4 regions of the Bacteroides fragilis NCTC 9343 genome follow, and region 3 is predicted to be linked to each of the others. Evidence: riboswitches for the same ligand, from Rfam matches in the RefSeq annotation. Region 3 holds a riboswitch; each other region holds the start of a gene.

Region 1 (4,884 bases), 800 kb from region 3:
TGAGAGGAGCTCGCGGATCGACATCAACAGCTCTTCTTCGGTGTTGGCCATGAAGTGTGTCACACCGCTCTTGCTGCTGTGTGTCATGGCGCCGCCCAGCTCTTCTTTGCTGACTTCTTCGTGGATCACCGTTTTCACGACGTCCGGCCCGGTAACGAACATGTGGCTTTTCTCTTTCACCATAAAGATGAAATCCGTCAGTGCGGGAGAGTAACAGGCTCCTCCGGCACAAGGACCCAGAATGGCCGAGATCTGGGGAATCACCCCGCTTGCCATCGTATTCTGGTAGAAGATGTCAGCGTAACCCGACAAGCTTTCGATTCCCTCCTGGATACGTGCACCGCCCGAATCGTTCAGTGCAATGATCGGAGCACCGTTCTTTAAAGCCAGTTGCTGCACCTTGACTATCTTCTTGGCATTCGATGCCGATAGCGAACCGCCGTAAACGGTGAAGTCATAGGCATAGACAAATACTTGCCGTCCATCGATCTTTCCGTAACCCGACACGACGCCGTCTCCCGGAATCTTGTTCCGGTCCATGCCGTAGTTGGTGCAACGGTGCACCATCAGCTTGTCCAGTTCTACAAATGTACCCTTATCCAGCAACATGTCGATGCGTTCGCGGGCGGTCATTTTTCCGCTTTCGTGCTGTATATCAATCTTTGCTGCGCCTCCACCCAAAGAAGCGATGCGGTCACGTTCGGCGAACGTGGCATAAGCTTTATTTATATCTTCCATTGTTATTCTTGCTTTAATTTTATTCTAACGTTATCAGCGTCTGCTCTCCGGCAATGTTATCGCCCTCCTGCACCAAAATCTCTTTAATCCGGCAGTCCGAAGTCACCTTGTAGTTGCTCTGCATCTTCATGGCTTCGATGACGATGACCGTTTCTCCGGCCTTCATCTCTTGTCCCACACTGACGGGGATTTTCACCACCTTGCCCGGCATGGGCGAAGTGATACGGTCGTTCTGCTCCTCTTCACCTTTCTTGCGCATGCGCAGGTATTTCGCCTGGCTGTCTATAATCTCGACATTGAAGCTGCTGTAGTGTGTATTCACTTTGTAGCTCTTTCCGTTCTCTTTGCGAATCAGTTGGGCGTTGGAGCTGCGTCCGTCCATCAGGATGTTGCAATTCCCGTTCTCTGCCATGACAACGTCCGCTTCGAACGTTTTTCCGTCGATGGTGAGAACCACTTTGTTGTCTTCCTTGCTGACCAATTCTATTTCGGCCACGCGATTTCCTATATGTATTTCCATACTTTTATATTCTTAATACCCCTTTGTGCAATCCAAATTCTTTCCACTTGCTGATCGGGCGGTTATCCGCTGCCAGTCCGCTGTTGTTTTCTTCCAGGTTCATCAGGTAGTCCATGTAGGCGGCAATCAGCGCAATGTTTTCCGCACGCTCACTGGTGCGCGTGATGCATTGCTGAAGCACTTCACCGTTTTTGGCGATGAAGCCTGTGTCATAGTGTCCTTCCACAAAGTCGGGTGTATCCATGATGGCGCGCAGGTAACTGATGTTGTTCTTTACGCCCGTCAACTTATATTCGTGAAGCACGCGGCGCATCCGTTCGATGGCATATTCCCGTGTGGTGGCCCACACGATCAGTTTGCCGATCATCGGATCGTAATAAATCGGAATCTCGTATCCTTCGTATACATAGCTGTCGATGCGTACTCCGATACCGTTGGGTTCTGTGATTTGCTTGATGACACCCGGGCTGGGCATGAAGTTCATTTCCGTATCTTCCGCACAGATGCGGCATTCGATGGCGTGTCCCCGTTGCTGGATGTCCTCTTGTCTCAGTTGCAGTACCTGTCCGTCGGCTACCTTAATTTGTTCTTTTACCAGATCTACGCCGACTACTTCTTCTGTGATGGGATGTTCCACTTGCAGGCGGGTGTTCATTTCCAGAAAGTAATAATTGCGGTGCTTGTCCACCAGGAATTCAATGGTTCCCGCGCCGATGTAGTTCACGGCCTTGGCAGCGGCTACTGCCTTTTCGCCCATGTCCCGGCGCAGTTCCGGTGTGATAAAAACCGAAGGGCTCTCTTCTACGATCTTTTGGTTGCGGCGCTGCACCGAGCATTCACGTTCGCACAAGTGAATTACGTTGCCATGCTTGTCGCCCAGTATCTGGAACTCGATGTGATGGGGTTCTTCCACAAACTTCTCCAGATAGACCGTGTCGTCTCCGAACGAGGAAAGCGATTCGCTCTTGGCTGTTGTATAGGCTTCGGCCACTTCGTCTGCATGATGAATCAGTCGCATTCCTTTTCCGCCACCGCCCATCGAGGCTTTCAGCATTACCGGATAGCCGATTTGGTTGCAGAGTTCTACGGCTTCCTCAACACTTTTCAGGTTGTCTTGAGTGCCCGGAACTACCGGTACCCCGGCTTCGATCATCTTGATGCGTGCCGAGATTTTATCTCCCATGGCTTCCATTGTTTCCGGGTCAGGACCGATAAAGGTGATGCCTTCTTCCCGGCAACGGCGGGCAAAGGTTGCATTTTCCGATAAGAACCCGTATCCCGGGTGAATGGCGTCTGCGTGGCATGACTTTGCCACTTCAATGATTTTTTCTATATTCAGATAACTCTCTTTCGATGCTGCCGGTCCGATGCAATAAGCTTCATCGGCGTAAAGCACATGTTTCGCTGTTCGGTCCGCTTCCGAGAAAACGGCAATGCTCGTTATTTCCATCTCCCGACAGGAGCGCATCACCCTCACGGCAATTTCACCGCGGTTGGCGACTAAGATTCTTTTAATCATATTCATTTCTCAATTAAATGCATATACATATTCGCGCTTTTCCACCCTGCGGACATACGTCCACCCGATGAAAACACAGTATTTCTACGATTTGGGGCTTAACAACGATGCTTTCTTTCCTAACCCACGAGGAGAGAATGCTCTTATTCACGAATGGCAGGTCTTCTGACTGACTCTACATCTTACCGGGACCTTCCCGACAGAGTTTGCTTTTTCTGTCAGTGGTACGAAATTGGCTGATTGATAAGATGCTATACAGAGTTTCACAGCAGCGGGACTGTCCGGGATTTACACCCGATTCCCTTTTAATCTTCGTCCGTTGACCACGGATTCCGAACCAATTCGGCGACAAATATAGAGAAATATTGAATAGGATGGATACTTTTTGCACGAAAAGTTCAGTTTTGTGCAATGCCCCCGCAGCTTTTTTTCAAAATAAATGTCATATATACGGAACACAAACGGACTACCGATTGTTCTTTGGGTACAATAAACGAGCATAAAACGGAATGAAGTACTAACGAAATATACATACCATACTATGTCACATTTACCTACCTTGATTGCTGACCTTGCCTTAATACTGATGTCCGCAAGTATCATTACTCTTTTATTTAAATGGCTGAAGCAACCCCTGGTCCTGGGATATATCGTTGCCGGATTGCTGGCCGGGCCTTATGTCCGCATCTTCCCGACTGTTGGCGATATGGAGAACATCAATACCTGGGCTGAGATAGGAGTTGTCTTTTTGCTTTTTGCTCTCGGACTCGAGTTTAGCTTTAAAAAATTGATGAATGTCGGATCGGCAGCGTTTATTACGGCAACAACCGAAGTGATCAGTATGTTACTGATCGGTTTTATGGTGGGGCATCTGTTGGGGTGGAGTACGATGAATTCTGTGTTTCTGGGTGGAATGTTGTCCATGTCGTCTACCACGATTATTATTAAAGCCTTTGATGATCTTGGTTTGCGCAGCCAACGGTTTACAGGCATTGTGTTTGGAACCTTGGTGGTCGAAGACCTGATCGCTATCCTGATGATGGTCATCCTTTCTACTATGGCGGTGAGCAAAGAGTTTGTGGGTGAGGAACTCTTGATGAGTGTCCTGAAAGTTGCCTTTTTCCTGATTTTGTGGTTTCTGGTCGGTATATTCATCCTTCCGTTCTTCCTGAAAAAAGCAAAGCGGTTGATGAATAATGAAACTCTGTTGATTGTCTCTCTCGGGCTTTGCCTGGCAATGGTCGTGCTGGCTACCCGTACCGGTTTTTCGGCTGCGCTGGGTGCTTTCATTATGGGATCTATTCTTGCTGAGACGGTTGAGGCCGAACATATAGAACACATCATACAGCCGGTGAAAGATCTTTTCGGAGCTATTTTCTTTGTATCCGTCGGTATGCTGGTCAATCCGTCTGTCCTGCTTCAGTATGCCTGGCCGGTGGTTATCATTACATTGGTGACTCTTGTGGGTAAATCGATTTTCTCTTCATTGGGGGTCTTGCTGTCCGGCGAACCACTGAAGGTTTCCGTCAAGTCCGGGTTCAGTCTGGCCCAGATAGGAGAGTTTGCTTTTATTATCGCGGGATTGGGAGCCTCGCTCAAGGTGCTGGACCCGTTTGTTCCCCCGATTATCGTTGCGGTATCCGTTATCACTACCTTTACCACTCCCTATTTTATCCGGTTGGCAAATCCGTTTTCCGAATGGCTTTATAAAGTACTTTCCCCTCGGACCCGTGAATTTCTGGACCGTTACGCTTCCGGCAAGAAGACCGTCAATCATGATAGTGACTGGAAGCGGTTACTGAAAACGATTGTCGGAAGAGTGATTATTTACAGTGTCCTCCTTACTGCTATTTGGCTGTTGTCCGTTCAGACCGTATACCCGACGATAAACGGAATGTTTGATTCCCCGGGACGATGGCTGAGTGTAGTGATGTGCCTGCTCACCCTTTTGCTGATGATTCCTTTCTTGTGGGCCCTTGTTTCAGATAAGTACAATTCTCCGGACGTGTTTCTGAAGTTGTGGAATGACGACAATTACAATCACGGGAGGCTGGTAGCGTTGATTCTGTTCCGTGTTTCGGTGGCTGTTTTTTTCATAGCGGGAGTT
Region 2 (4,884 bases), 180 kb from region 3:
AACGCCGGCGGATTCGTTGTGGAACCGGCCAACACCCCTATCAACGTATAATAGTTCAGCTTGAAAGCATAACGTCCGATAAAACCGGCCAGCAGCAGGGGAACGACTGTTATAATCATACCGTAAGCGATCCACACATATCCGCCTTCATGGATAATGGTTTCCACAAATCCGTCGCCAGCTCCGAGACCGACACAAGCAAGAAACAGCGAGATGCCGATTTCCCTTATCATCAGATTGGCACTCATAGTGGTATAAGTAATCAGCTTATACTGCGGGCCGAAGCGGCTGATAAGAATCGAAACAATCAACGGGCCTCCTGCCAACCCGAGTTTAACCGGTTGGGGAATTCCGGGAAACATAAACGGGATGCTACCTAGGATACATCCCAAGGCAATACCCAGAAAAATAGGAATCAGATTCGGATGATTCAGGCGTTTCATCGAATTACCCAATACCTTTTCTGCATGACTCACCGCCAACTCACTGCCGACAATCGTCACACGGTCTCCCATTTGTAATTGCAACTGGGGACTTGCCACCAGATCCACTCCCGAACGGTTGACGCGGGTGACACTGGCACCAAAATTATTACGAATCTTCAATTGCGCCAATGTCTTACCGTTCAGTTCAGGCTTGGTTATCAGAATTCGGCGTGAAATCAGTTCTTTGTTCAGCTGTTCCCATTCCACTTCGATCGGTTTGCCGAAAAACGCAGTGATCGCCTCTATATCTATCGGAGTCGCAATAACCAATATTTCATCACCCAGATGAAGCTCAGTATCGGAATTTACCAATTCCGACTCTTTCTTTCCGTTCAAATGCCGGATACGCGATACCACAAAATTACGGTTTACCAATGGACGTATATCCTTAATACGTTTACCGTGAAGAGCTTCATTACGGACCTCCAATGAAACAGGACGGACTGTCAACTCTTGTAAATGTCCCAGTCCCTGTTCGGCTTCGGCTTCCTCCTGCTTGGTATTAATACGGAAAAGGTATTTAAGGCCTAACAGCGACATGATGCATCCCACTACGCCCAACGGATAGGCTACAGCATATCCCAAAGCAATCTCCGGTGCATCTATCCCGGTCAGGTCACTGTTGGCCTGTTGCGCAGCACCCAATCCGGGTGTGTTGGTCACCGCTCCCGATAAAATACCTACCATGGTGGTAATCGGTATTCCGGTTATAAAATGCAATGCAAGGGTAATGATGACTCCTGCAAAGACAACGATCATAGCCAACATATTGAGGGTGAATCCTCCTTTCTTAAAAGCGGAGAAGAATCCGGGCCCCACCTGCAATCCGATGGAATATACAAATAAGATAAGTCCGAACTCCTTCAGAAAGTGCAATAAATGCTCGTTCAGATTCAGATTAAAATGTCCGAAGACAATGCCGACAAACAAAATCCAGGTAACTCCCAGAGAGATGCCTGCTACTTTTATTTTACCCAGCATAATGCCAAACGCAATGACCAGCGACAGGATAAGCACGGAATGTGCCACTCCTCCACCCCAAAGGTTGGGGTATCCCTCAAACAGGTTTCTTAAAAGTTCCATAGTATAAAAAGTTATGTTGATTGAATACTTGTTTACATATCCCCGGAGAGTCGATCAGTTACTTCACCCACACCATCCGTACAAGAAAGATTTGCCTTACAGGCCAATTCCCCTTCTTGTATTTTCTTTAGGCAATCGTGACACAAACAGTCCGGGAAATGCTCCTTGATATAAGCACGTTGCAGCGAGTCGAGCTTTACCGTAGCACAATGACATAATAATATATTGTCGTGCCGGCATTGAAACACAGCACCACAACACGGACATACCTTTTTCACAGGCACACCACCTTTCTTTTTTTCCTGATTAAATACTTTTTTCGTACTGCTTTCCTAATCCCACGAGTAAAAACAGCCTTTGATGAACGGCAGGTCTTCTGACTGACTTCTAATCTTGAAGCCTTCCCGACGGAGGTGTTCCCCCCACGTCAGTGGCGAAAGGATTGTTTCAAGATATCGATGAAGCTTCACAGCAGCGGGACTGTCCGGGATTTACACCCGATTCCCTTTTAATCCGAATGACGAAAGTCTTCATTCGAAACCAATTCGGGACAAAGATAAGGATAAAAACCAATAGATGAAGAATTGTTAATGAAAAATATAAGATTCATCTTCCTTTATACACTCCGACAGCGAGAATCCGGCTCCCTTTCCATCAGTGCCTCAATAAAGGCTGAATCGGCATCTTCCTCTTTTAGAGCCTCTTTTTCATCAAAATAGAGATTCTAAAAGGAGGATGCAGAATGTCAAATTTCCAAAAACAAAGCGTCTATCAGGACTTTTTTATATGTACCTATTAATCGGTATATTTTTTAATTTATTTCTATATAATCTAATAAATGTATATATTTGCAGCCGCTTAGGTGATGCATACCGGACTTTCTGTTCGTTGCATAAAAGGGAATCGGGTGTAAATCCCGAACAGTGCCCGCTACTGTGATCCCCCTGCTCTTCTACTGTTGCCATCATAATCGGAAGAAGATAAGAAAAGCATTTCTACATATACCACTGTCATAGCCTGTAAAGCATGACGGGAAGGTAGCTTTTCAAAAAGGGATAGTCAGGAAACCTGCCGAAGCAGACATAGATAACAGTGCCCTCCCGGGGTCAGGAAGGCCGTTTACTAACACATTATTCAAAAACATCAATGAACAAAAGATGCTTACTGACCATCCTCATGGGAGGATGCGCGGCAATGGGTGCATTTGCACAACAACACGCGACAGGCAAGAAGACAGAGATGAGTGTTGACCTGAATCCTGTAGTTGTAACAGGTACCGGTACACACCAAAGGCTCAAAAACACACCGGCACCGGTGGAAGTAGTAACCGCCAATGAAATAAAGAAAGCCGGTATCACAGACTTTCAGCAGGCAATGACCATGCTGGTTCCTTCTCTTTCGTTCTCTACCAACTCAATGGGATCTTACCTGATGATGAACGGACTCTCCAATAAATATGTGCTGATTCTGATCAACGGACGTAAACTGACCGGAGATACATCTAATAATATCGACCTCTCACGCATTGATATGAGCCGTGTGAAACGCATCGAAGTGCTGGATGGTGCCGGTTCGTCACTCTATGGCTCTGACGCCATTGCCGGTGTGATCAATATCATCACCAACGAACCGAAAGAACTGATGCAGGTGACTTCTACCACCCGATATGAAGATCATCGCCAACTGACACAAATGGTAAATGCGGATATTGCAACAGAAAAGTTCGGCTCATATACCTCCTATAAACACGAACAAAGTGCAGGATGGCAGAACAGCGATCTGGCATATGTTACTGATAAAAAAGGTAATGTATCGACAGTACCGACCGTATCAGCTACATCCAATGGTTTCCATTCTAATCTGGTAAACCAGAAATTCACGTTCGAACCGACTGAAAAGCTCTCGTTCTATGCTAACGGAGGATACTATTGGAAGTTGACGGACCGCCCTGTATACACAGCGGATATCGATGGAGGTTCCAAGTATGATCTACATTACGAATCGTATAACTTCGGTTTGGGAGGACGTTACAAAATCAACAAGCGTTCTTCCATCCAACTCGATTTGATGAATGATAACTATATGCAGAACTACAAATATACTGTAGCTGACGATAAAAATAAGATTGCTATTGGAGATTACGCCAAAACCAAAGAGCAGCACTTTTATGATGCAGAGCTAAAGGGAATCTTCAACTTTGCCAAAAACAACATGACGGTACTGGGAGTGGATTACCGCTCTGAAAGCCTGGATCGTCCCAGTGCAAGGGTGGACAAGTCAGTGTATACGGCATCTGCTTATGCACAACACGAAATCAAGTTATGGAACTGTTTGACCGGTATTGCCGGCGTACGCTATGATTATCACGAGCTGGCAGGCGGACGCTTCACTCCGAAGGTGGCTGTGATGTATTCAGTAGGTGCTTTCAATATTCGTGGTACTTACTCCACCGGTTACCGTGCCCCCGGTCTGGACGAACTTTATTATTATATGAATAAAGGCAAAACGATCACACAAGGTAATAAAGATTTGAAAGCGGAACACAGTAATTATTATTCTGTTAACTTGGAATACAATACAAACCGCTTAAATGTCTCTGTTACCGGTTATTTGAATTATATAGATGATATGATTAATTCTACTACATATAGACTTGTAGATCTTCCTAACGGTGAAGAGTTACGTGCTCAGGCCCAGAAAGAATTCAATCTGACAGACTCTGAAACAAAGGCATTAGCCAATTACAAACTTTATGGTAACCTCGACAAAGGTGTTGTCAGAGGTTTTGAAGTAAACGCAGCCACCAACCTCGGCGCAGGCTTCAGCCTGAACGGAAACTATGCTTACGCTTATGCACGTGGCAAGAGTGTGGACGGTATATGGGGTAACATAGACCGCTCGGTACGCCACACCGGAACCGTAGCAGGAAACTACACACATGCATGGAACGACTATATGCTGAACGTAAATATCAACGGTCGTTTCCAAAGCAAACGCTTCCACCCGGGACATAGCTACGGCGACGCTCCGGGCTATGGCGTATGGAACTTGAATGTGAAACACTCACTGACAGGTTTCCAACACTTGGGACTGGACTTCGGTATGGGTCTCGACAATATTTTCAACAAACGTGATACTCGTCCTAACGGTGTGAACTACGCACTCCTCTCTCCGGGACGTATGGCATATGTAAGTTTAACCCTTCGTTTTAAGAAATAAACAATGAAAACATATATTCTCTCTTTATTCTTGTTAGTTTCCCTCTTCTGCTCTGCGCACGAAGGGGGGAACTTCGTGGCCTCCGATATGCTGGCCG
Region 3 (4,884 bases):
TGGGTGACAAACCGGCTATTGTCGACTTCTACGCCGACTGGTGCGGTCCCTGCAAAATGGTGGCCCCGATACTTGAAGAATTATCCAAAGAGTATGCCGGAAAGATTTATATCTATAAAGTAAATGTCGATAAAGAGCCGGAACTGGCAAGAGACTTTGGTATTCAGAGTATTCCTACCATTTGGTTTGTGCCGATGAAAGGCGAACCCCAGGTCAATATGGGAGCTTTATCCAAGGAGCAATTAAAAGGATACATCGATAAAGTATTACTGAAACAATGATTCCTGAAGCGGCCTCTCCTTCCAACAGGTATCGAGGCCGCTCTTCGTGTTTCTAGCGCTTCTCCGATTTATGCACTTTCATATAGCCGTCGGTCAGTGTTTTCATAAATGCCACGATATCGGCTTCTTCTTCCTGTGTCAGTCCGAGGTTTCCCAGTTCCTCCTTGTTCACGGTGGCAGGATACTCGGCAGGAGGAAATTCATCACTCACATCCCGCACGTTATAGAAATGTACAATCTCCTCGAGTGTCTTAAAATAGCCATTATGACCATACGGAGCCGTCAGTTCGACATTTCGCAACGTGGGTACACGGAACTTGCCATTTTCGCTTTCGGCATTCACAATGGCTCCCAGTCCCAGATCAACCGAATCCGCAGTTAACAGAAAATATTCTGCCGCTACCTTATAGTGAGGATGATCCGGCAACTTCGGAATGCCCAGATTATCATAAGTATGATCGGTAAACAGCGTGCGATGCGCACGTTTGTCACGGTCCAGGATATGACATTCGGCACACTGCCCCTTATCTTTGAACAGTTCCTTGCCTCTCGCTTCCTGTTCGGTCAGCTGATAATTTCCTTTTTTATACGCATCATACTTGGATGTAAAGGGATTGATCTCCCTGGATGCCTGATAAGCGGCCAATGCGTCCGTAACATGGGCAAACAAAGAATCGGCATGTTCTGTCTCTCCATATATCTGCACTATCCGGTCATAATACGGAGTCCGCTTCACTTTCTCCGCCACCATCTGTTTGTCCCTATTTCCCATTTCCACAGGATTCAAGAGCGGAATGCCTGCCTGATCCTGCAAGGAGGGAGAACGACCGTCCCAAAACAAACCTCCCACATAGTTTTCGTCATCATCGTCATAATGCAATTCGGGCACAAAGGCCGCATAGCACACTGACATGGAGTTGCGCTGGGAAAAGAGTCCCTGGACGGCTCCTTCGGATATGGCACGGGCTTGTTCATCGGCAAATCCCTTGGAAGAAGCATGGCAGGTGGCACACGATTGCCCGGGTGGCTCGGACAGTGAAGTATCATGAAAAAGGAGTTTGCCCAGCGCTTCCTTCTCACTTCCGGTTTTGTGAGACGGATGACCACAGGAGATGCAGACAGTGCCCAGCAGTATGACGAATAGCAGTTTATGTGTCTTCATAGTTGTAAAAACAGAGATATGGTTATTTCAGAGGTCAAAGATACATTATTTTCCGGAAAGAGATAAAAAAGTCCGGTCGAAATCACATCGCCCGGACCCCTCTAAACAGCTTCTCACGAATCTGTTCCACGAAAATATACTATAGTTATAAAGAATTTCTATCCTTCTTCCGGCCAGAGTTCTCCGGCAACCATTTCAGCCATTTTCAATGTATGCCACTGTTTTTCTTCAGCAGCTTCATAAGATTCCGAAGGCAACACTTCGGCATTGGGTATGCACAGCGAGAAACGGTGCGAAGGAATATAACGTATGATCTGGTCGATCTTGGCTCTCAACTCTTCCAGCTCTTCCTCCACGGGATAATGCGAAAGTACGAAGCCAAACACAGATTGCTTCTCGCGGATGAACCACAACAAACGGTTCTTGCCGCAACATTCCGAATCGTAATCGAGGAAAAAAGCATGAATCCCCTGTAGCGAGAAAAGCATCTCGGTAGGTGAATGAAAAGCAATGAAAAGATCGGCGGGAAGATTCTCCAATGCCATGTTGTTGACACGGATCGCGTTATCCGTCACCGTACGCGTTGCATCATCGAGTTGCAGATAACGGCATCCCGATCTGTACAGTTCCATAATCAGTTTCTGATACGTCTGTGCAAGGTCTACCAACAGTATCTCACGGTCGGGATAGACCGAATCGAGTTCGGTCCGGTTTGCGTCTTTCATTAATTCTGCCAGCAGGCGCGAAGGCGCAGGAAGCACTTGCTTAGCTATTACATCTCCACCGGTCACCCCGGTAAGAAAGACAAAATCATCGAGCACAGGATGGTGATGTACATCGATCCGACCGGTCAGTTCGACAGAGGTCTTTCTGTCATCCCGGAACCGGATACCATCCAATCCGCACATAAAGTCGAGCGGCCACGCATCACTGCGGAAACGGCCGTCAGTGACCACCTTCAACCCTTCTGCCTTCAGTCTGTCTACCAGATTCCGTATCTCGGCATCTTCGACAGCACGCAAGGTCAGCAGGCTGATTTGTTCGTTTCGATATTGCTCACGGGCTTCTCTCAATGCAGCGGGCAAAAGAAAAGTACCGGCAACGTCTACTTTGAACGGAGGAACTACGTTTTCCATACGTTCTACGTTTTTAATATTGATTGTTACTATCGTGCTTCGCTCCTAACCCACGAGGAACCAAGACTTATCAGCGAGAGTGGCAGGTCTTCTGACTTAGCTTCCATTCCGAACGCCTTCCCGACTACACGAGTCAGTGGCCAAAGAGTATCCTGTCGGAATGTTTATAATAAAACTTCACAGCAGCGGGACTGTCCGGGAGTTACACCCGATTCCCTTTTAATCGCCCAAAGCAGGAAAGCTTCGGCGAACCAATCTGCCGACAAATATAAAAACAATAAATCAGATATTTGTGTTCAACATGATACTTTTTTCAATCAGAGCCTCTGTCCGGGCAAAATAAAGGCTCTGTCCGGTCGGAACAGAGCCTTCATCTCGACCGAACAGAAGCTCGGTTTCCATTCAAATGTAACGGGGTTAATAGCTGATCTTTATTCCGGCGAAATAGCTTCGCGGAGCAGCCGGACCATAAATATATCCGGAGTCACGCTCCACTCCCTGGTCGAAATCGTTCTGATAAGCATTGAACACATTCTGCACACCTGCACTCAATTGCAGGTCCACCGATTTATAAAGTTTGAAATCATAGGCCACCTTGACTCCCATATCGAAGAAATCGCGCGTATTCACCGCCACATCCTTGTCAATATAACCGGCCATGTGCTGCACCAGCATCGATCCGGTGTACGTGCCCGACAGGGATAATGACAGAGGCTTGATCGGCATATACGTTGCCGTAAAGTACCCATAGGTATTCGGCGTACGGAAAATCTTCTTCTCGGCCGGTGCCGTTTCGCTCCATTTTTCCGGTTCGTCATAACGGCTCTGTTGCAACGTGACTCCTGCCTGTAACTGGAACAAAGAGAGATAAGCCATTTTTCCCTCCATCGACAGTCCCAATACTTTGGCTCCCGATCCGTTACGGCGCTCTTTGATAAGAATGCCGTCCCGCTCTCCAATGTTCTCGAGTACAAATACATCCGACAGTCTGGTATAAAAACCTTCAACCAGGAAGTTTACCTGAAAAGCACCGAAACGATGATACATATCGGCTGAAGCGCTGAAACTCTGAGATTTTTCCTCTTTCAGATTCTTGGCACGCTCAATCATCGACACCGTTCCGCCTACATTCTCAATATGCAGGTCTTCGTCGAAAGCCTGCGGGGCACGGAAGCCCGACGAATAACTCAGGCGAAGATTAATGTCCTCGGAAGGATTGAAACGGAGATTGGCACGAGGGCTAAAGATAACATGGTTGATCAGATTGTGCTTATCCAGACGTCCGCCCAACAGAATGCTCCATTTCTCGTTTTTCCATTCATTCTGCAAAAAAGCACTACCAATATTTACCGTCTGCTTCGTATAACGGTTGTATCCCCACATATCGTCCTTCAGGTTATCCCGGTTATACTCCAATCCCGCAGTCAGGTCGGCAGGCATGAAAAGGCATTTACCGAAACTGTACACATATTGAGAACCGCCGATAAATGTCAGGTCCGTTGTCTTTCCATAGGCGTTCTGGTCTTTTTTGCTGCCATAATAACTGTCGCGGTCCGTATGCTGTGCCGAAGTATAAACGGTCAGACGGTGTTTTTCATTCGGAGCAAAATAATCGAATTTCAAGCCACCACCGTTGATGGAGTGCTGAATCTGCTCGGCAATGTCAGCCTCGTGAGGCGGACGGTTCAGCAGGTTTCCGCCACGACGAAACTCCTGTAAGTGATGATACTCAAATGTCAACTTAGAATAAGTGCTTGTCTTGAGGAACGAACGGAAGCCGACTGTCTGGTTTTTAAGTTTCGGCATTTCGGAATAACCGTCTCCATCATGATCGTACGCATCCCGGTGACGGTTCTGTCCGAACACATAAAGTCCCGCCCGATGATCATCGGTCACCAGCGATGCGTTCAGCGAAGTATTATTATCGAAAGACGAGCTGCCGCCGATAGAAGTAAGAGTATGTGCCAACTGCCCCGAATTGCGCAATGGCTCCTTGGTGATAATATTAATGGTTCCGGCAATAGCGGACGAACCGAACAGGGCAGAACCTCCGCCTCGCATCACCTCTACCCGCTCGATCATATTGGCAGGAATCTGTTCCAACCCGTAAACACCGGAAAGGGCACTGAAGATGGGACGCGAATCGATAAGAATCTGTGTATACGGACCGTCCAGTCCATTGATGCGCACCTGCTGGAAACCGCAATTCTGACAGTTCGTTTCGACCCGGACACCGGGCTGGAAGTTAAGCCCCTGCGAAAGTGTAGGCGAGTTTGTATTCTCAAACATCTTCATATCTACCACA
Region 4 (4,884 bases), 1.3 Mb from region 3:
GAGTGTATAAGGCGTGATTCTTGCCTCATCCACATCATCATAACACTCCCTTGTGTAAGCATAAAACAAATTTGCCGCACAGGTCAGGCCTTTCCATCCGATAGCCTCTTCTACCATCTCCAGCCAACGGGGAGAATACACGGCCATCTCCACCAGGCGCTTCGGAGTGATACCCGCCCGTTCGACGAGCATCTTCAACCAGTCCGGCGTATCTGTCGGCGAAGGAGCGCAATGTAACATCAGATGACAGAACATACCTGTACGGCTTTCTCCGGTATCGTAGTACCATTTATCGAGCCGTATGAATTTCTCCTTACCCATCAGACTCAACAAGCGGATCATTAGTTCGGCTCCGGTCACCCCGTCCAGCTTCCGAGCCAACGAAGTGACATCGGTACAGGCTTCTCCCCTTTCCAGCTCGATGTCGAGGATACGTTCCGTTACTTTTTCCAATACTTTCTTGAAACGGCTGAAATCATAATCCCGGCAATCGGTATACAGCCGTTTCTCCTTTTGGTCTTTCTTATAGAAAAAGTCCACAGCCTCTTCTATCAACACAGGCGACAGGGGACGATCCATCAGTTCGACCATCAGTGTATCTTCGGACAGAAGCCCCATCTGACAGGCTCTCCCGAAGTCGACAGCACGAATAGGGAACTCAAGCGGATAGGGCTCTTCCTTATAGGATAAGAAATTACACAAACGATAGAGTTCGTAACGTATCTTGAAATCGGCCGTAAATTCATCATCGGTCAGTAAACGTTTCGGGTGCTTCAGCCAGCAGTCTATCCAATAACAATGAACAAGCACGACACGATGATCACTGGTGGAACCAAACCACTCGCGCACGCTATACAGGAAGGTGATATTCCGGGGAGTAAGCAAGGGCAAAAGATGGAGCAGGATGTAATGTGAAAACTTCAGATACACCTCCTGGTCCCGATAGTCCCACTCCAAAGCCCAGAGAATTTCACTCAGGGCATAGGGATGTTCCAGATGTTCCAATGCCTGTTCGTACTCCACCAAAGGTATTTTTCCGTATAATTTATCGAGTAACGTCCCGAAACCTTTACGCCAGACACTAGTCCGTGAATGGGATGCCATCAGGCACATTTCCAGTAGAAGCGAATAATCCTTCACTTCCGTCTCATAAAAATGTATCCATACATCGGCAAACGGATAGCGCCCTATCGCCGTTGGTGAATCCGAGTCGTGTTTCGCACTTTCAAATTGATCCCTGAACCGGTGTACCTCCCCCCAAGGATCACTATAAGTCAGATCACCATGAATGGCGATCTGATATTGTAGTTTGTCAAAAAGCTCTAATACTTTTCCTGACTGTATTCCCCTAAAGATTGCCTCTGTAGTAGGTTGTCCTTTTTTATTCTCCATGTTCAATTTGCTTGTTGTGTGTCTGACGTTTTCATGACTAAGTACAAATATAGAATAAAAATACTATCTTTGTCCCATATCAAAACAAAAGATTATGATGAACAATGTAAAATACCTTTCATTTGCCTTGATACTGGCATTCAGTGCCTGTAAAAGCGGTTCCGCCTCTAGTCAGGAGCCTTCCGAAAAGCAAGATACGGTTAAAATTTTCAATTTACCCCAGATACCTGTAGTACTGAATACCGTAGAACAACGTACGGACTATATGGTAAAACACTATTGGGATCGTTTCGACTTCTCGGACACCACCTACATCAATCAGGCCGAAGTGCCCGAACAGGCTTGGGTAGACTATTGTGACCTGTTGGAACATGTGCCCTTGCCTGTGGCACAAACTGCCATGAAAGAAACTTTCAACCGGGCGGAGAAGAACCGGAAGATGCTTCATTTCTTTGAGGAACTGGCCGATAAATATCTGTACGATCCCAACTCGCCTATGCGCAACGAAGAATTCTATATCCCGGTACTGGAAGCCCTGATTGCCTCTCCCGCACTGGACGAAACGGCGAAGATACGTCCGCAGGCACGGTTGGAGCTGGCACAGAAGAACCGGTTAGGCACTAAGGCACTCAACTTCACCTACACATTGGATTCGGGCGTCAAGGGTACGCTTTATCAGTTCCCTGCGGAATACACACTGCTGTTTATCAACAATCCGGGTTGCCATGCGTGCGCGGAGATGATAGAGGGGTTAAAGGCTTCTCCGGTCATCAACGGATTCACAGCCGCCAAGAAACTGAAAGTCCTGTCCATCTATCCGGATGAAGAATTGGATGAATGGAAAAAGCACCGCAACGACTTTGCGAAAGAATGGACCAACGGATATGATAAAGAACTGGTCATCAAAAACAAAAACCTGTATGACCTGAGAGCCATTCCCACTCTTTATTTACTGGATAAGAACAAAACCGTATTGCTGAAAGACGCCACCCTGCAAAAGGTAGAGCAGTATCTGGCAGAACGCGGCTGAACAAGCATACCGAAGCGGGGCATTTCACTCCAAAGACATACGGAAGGTCGGGTTATCATTTTGACAGAATGATAATCCGACCTCTCTATTTTCCGTTCTTTCGGGCCGATACACGGCAAGGTTCTGAAAAACGCTCCCTATTCGATTGCCCGTTCATCCATTCGACAGTAATTACCTCCTTTTATCCACCGGAAGAAAGCTACCTGGAAATGTTCCGTCCATAAAGCAGTTTTTTAGAGACAAACCCGCTCTTTCCGACACTCCCCGAACGATCATATCCGGTAAGCAACCGGAACAAAACCCGGAGCTATAAGTCCCGGTTTTCATGACAATATATGTAATGGAGCATAACATATAGAGATATTTGAAAAAGAAGTAAACCTTTTTGGAAAATGCTTACTTCTTTCGGAGCAAATGTACCCGTCTTTTGGAGTGAACGCCTGCTTCTTTTCTGCAAAAGCCCGGCTCTTCACCACTCAAAACCCGGCTTTCGGGGCAGAAAAGCCGGGCTTTCCTCCGTTTTTTCTTCCGGTTCACCGGTTTTAGAGAAAGAGTGTGTCAGCCCAAAGAGCGATTATCCGTCATTCTGACATCATTATCGCCCGGGGTCAAGACAAATGACACCGACTGTTTACGTTATTCCGATCACCTGCCCGATGCTGTTCCGTCCGCTCTGCGATGCACAAAGAATAATCACAAATTAGTATGCTATTTCTAATATTCTTTTTATCTTTGCAGTGCATTGGTTTGTATTCTCCGTGTTCCGGGGATGCAATTAAAAGGGAATCAGGTGCAAATCCTGAACAGTCCCGCTGCTGTAAGTTTCACATCAGATTGTTGTAAGCAACCACCACTTGCCACTGGGAAACGTTTCCTGGGAAGGCGCTTATCAACAGAAACGAGTCAGAAGACCTGCCTGTGCATCTTTTTCATTGCTTTCGAGGAAAAAGCGTTGAGTCTAATGAGCCGGAACTATTCCATCCGTCATTTTATTCATCACTCTGATTCAGAGAAAGTAAGTTATGATAATAAACTCTGCCAAGTTTATTTAGTGTGTCCGGCCGAAGTGAGTTCGTCCGGACATTTTAACAACAAAAAACAAAGATGAATATACTCAGATTACCTAAGCTATTATACTCCTGTGTTGCTTTCTGTTGCTGCCAGGCTCTTACCGTTTCGCTTTCCGCCCAGCAGCAGAAAGTAGATACTGCCCGTACTTATTCAATCCCCGAAGTAACCGTTGCCGAAGCATACCACACCCGCGAAGTGAGAGCCATGGCTCCCACTCAGGTGTTCTCTAAAGAAGAACTCAAAAGCCTCAACGTATTGCAAGTGTCGGATGCCGTGAAACACTTTGCCGGAGTTACGGTGAAAGACTACGGCGGCATCGGCGGACTGAAAACCGTTTCATTGCGGAGTCTCGGAGCCGAGCATACCGCCGTGGGATATGACGGAATAACGATCAGCGACTGCCAGACGGGGCAAATAGACATCGGACGTTTCTCACTGGACAATGTAGACCGCCTGTCACTCAGCAACGGACAAAGCGACAACATCTTTCAGCCCGCAAGGTTTTTCGCTTCCGCCGGGATACTGAACATACAGACACTGACACCGCAATTCAAAGACAACCGGCGTACCAACCTGAGTGCCTCGTTCAAAACGGGTTCGTGGGGACTGGTCAATCCGTCTCTCCTGCTCGAACAGAAACTGAGCCGTAAATGGGTGCTCTCCGCCAACGGCGAATGGATGTCGGCCGATGGTCATTATCCTTTCACATTGCATTATGGCGAGGACAATGACCTGACCTCCCGTGAGAAACGGAAAAACACGGAAGTGAAAAACCTCCGTGCCGAAGCGGGATTGTTCGGCAACTTCTCGGATACGGAACAATGGCGGCTAAAGGCCTATTACTATCAGTCGTCCCGCGGACTGCCCAATGCCACGACTTACTATTACGACTACTCTTCACAGCATCTCTGGGATAAGAATGTCTTCGTGCAAAGCCAATACAAAAAAGAATTCAGCCGCCAATGGGTCTTCCAGACTTCGGCCAAATGGAACTGGAGCTACCAACGTTATCTCGACCCCGACTATAAAGGTTCGGAAGGCAAAACGGAGAACAGTTATTACCAGCAAGAGTATTACCTCTCGGCTTCGGCGCTCTACCGGGTGCTCAGCAACCTCTCTTTTTCGCTTTCGACAGACGCGAGCATCAACCGGCTGAACGCGAACCTGAAAGATTTCGCATATCCTACCCGTTATTCGTGGCTGACGGCTTTTGCCGGAAAATACGTTAACGACTGGTTGACGGCATCCGCCTCGGTACTGGCAACGGTCATCAACGAAGAGGTGCGCCAAGGCAGCGCCGCAGCCAACCGGCGGAAACTCTCTCCGTACGTCAGCGCGTCGTTCAAGCCCTTTGCCAGCGAAGAGTTCCGCATCCGCCTGTTCTATAAAGA

What was found. A riboswitch is a leader RNA that binds a small molecule or an ion and turns the genes downstream of it on or off. The one in region 3 is predicted to bind cobalamin.
Region 1: it holds a riboswitch for cobalamin, as region 3 does, so the genes downstream of both, accC (acetyl-CoA carboxylase biotin carboxylase subunit) here and BF9343_RS12880 (uroporphyrinogen decarboxylase/cobalamine-independent methonine synthase family protein) in region 3, are expected to answer to the same signal.
Region 2: it holds a riboswitch for cobalamin, as region 3 does, so the genes downstream of both, BF9343_RS22720 (cysteine-rich CWC family protein) here and BF9343_RS12880 (uroporphyrinogen decarboxylase/cobalamine-independent methonine synthase family protein) in region 3, are expected to answer to the same signal.
Region 4: it holds a riboswitch for cobalamin, as region 3 does, so the genes downstream of both, BF9343_RS07290 (TonB-dependent receptor plug domain-containing protein) here and BF9343_RS12880 (uroporphyrinogen decarboxylase/cobalamine-independent methonine synthase family protein) in region 3, are expected to answer to the same signal.

Annotation. Positions count from the first base shown of each region.
Region 1 is NC_003228.3:3,937,429-3,942,312, reverse strand. Features, by position in the region: gene BF9343_RS16100 (acyl-CoA carboxylase subunit beta) at 1-738, opposite strand, end outside; gene BF9343_RS16095 (acetyl-CoA carboxylase biotin carboxyl carrier protein subunit) at 758-1,258, opposite strand; gene accC (acetyl-CoA carboxylase biotin carboxylase subunit) at 1,263-2,777, opposite strand; cobalamin riboswitch at 2,916-3,135, opposite strand; gene BF9343_RS16085 (cation:proton antiporter domain-containing protein) at 3,319-4,884, shown strand, end outside.
Region 2 is NC_003228.3:2,953,622-2,958,505, forward strand. Features, by position in the region: gene BF9343_RS12075 (putative transporter) at 1-1,568, opposite strand, end outside; gene BF9343_RS22720 (cysteine-rich CWC family protein) at 1,601-1,852, opposite strand; cobalamin riboswitch at 1,918-2,128, opposite strand; cobalamin riboswitch at 2,412-2,658, shown strand; gene BF9343_RS12080 (TonB-dependent receptor plug domain-containing protein) at 2,715-4,787, shown strand; gene BF9343_RS12085 (sirohydrochlorin cobaltochelatase) at 4,791-4,884, shown strand, end outside.
Region 3 is NC_003228.3:3,133,812-3,138,695, forward strand. Features, by position in the region: gene trxA (thioredoxin) at 1-281, shown strand, start outside; gene BF9343_RS12875 (cytochrome-c peroxidase) at 334-1,443, opposite strand; gene BF9343_RS12880 (uroporphyrinogen decarboxylase/cobalamine-independent methonine synthase family protein) at 1,602-2,579, opposite strand; cobalamin riboswitch at 2,644-2,850, opposite strand; gene BF9343_RS12885 (TonB-dependent receptor) at 2,997-4,884, opposite strand, start outside.
Region 4 is NC_003228.3:1,842,262-1,847,145, reverse strand. Features, by position in the region: gene BF9343_RS07305 (DUF5724 domain-containing protein) at 1-1,392, opposite strand, end outside; gene BF9343_RS07300 (DUF5106 domain-containing protein) at 1,487-2,422, shown strand; cobalamin riboswitch at 3,149-3,356, shown strand; gene BF9343_RS07290 (TonB-dependent receptor plug domain-containing protein) at 3,527-4,884, shown strand, end outside.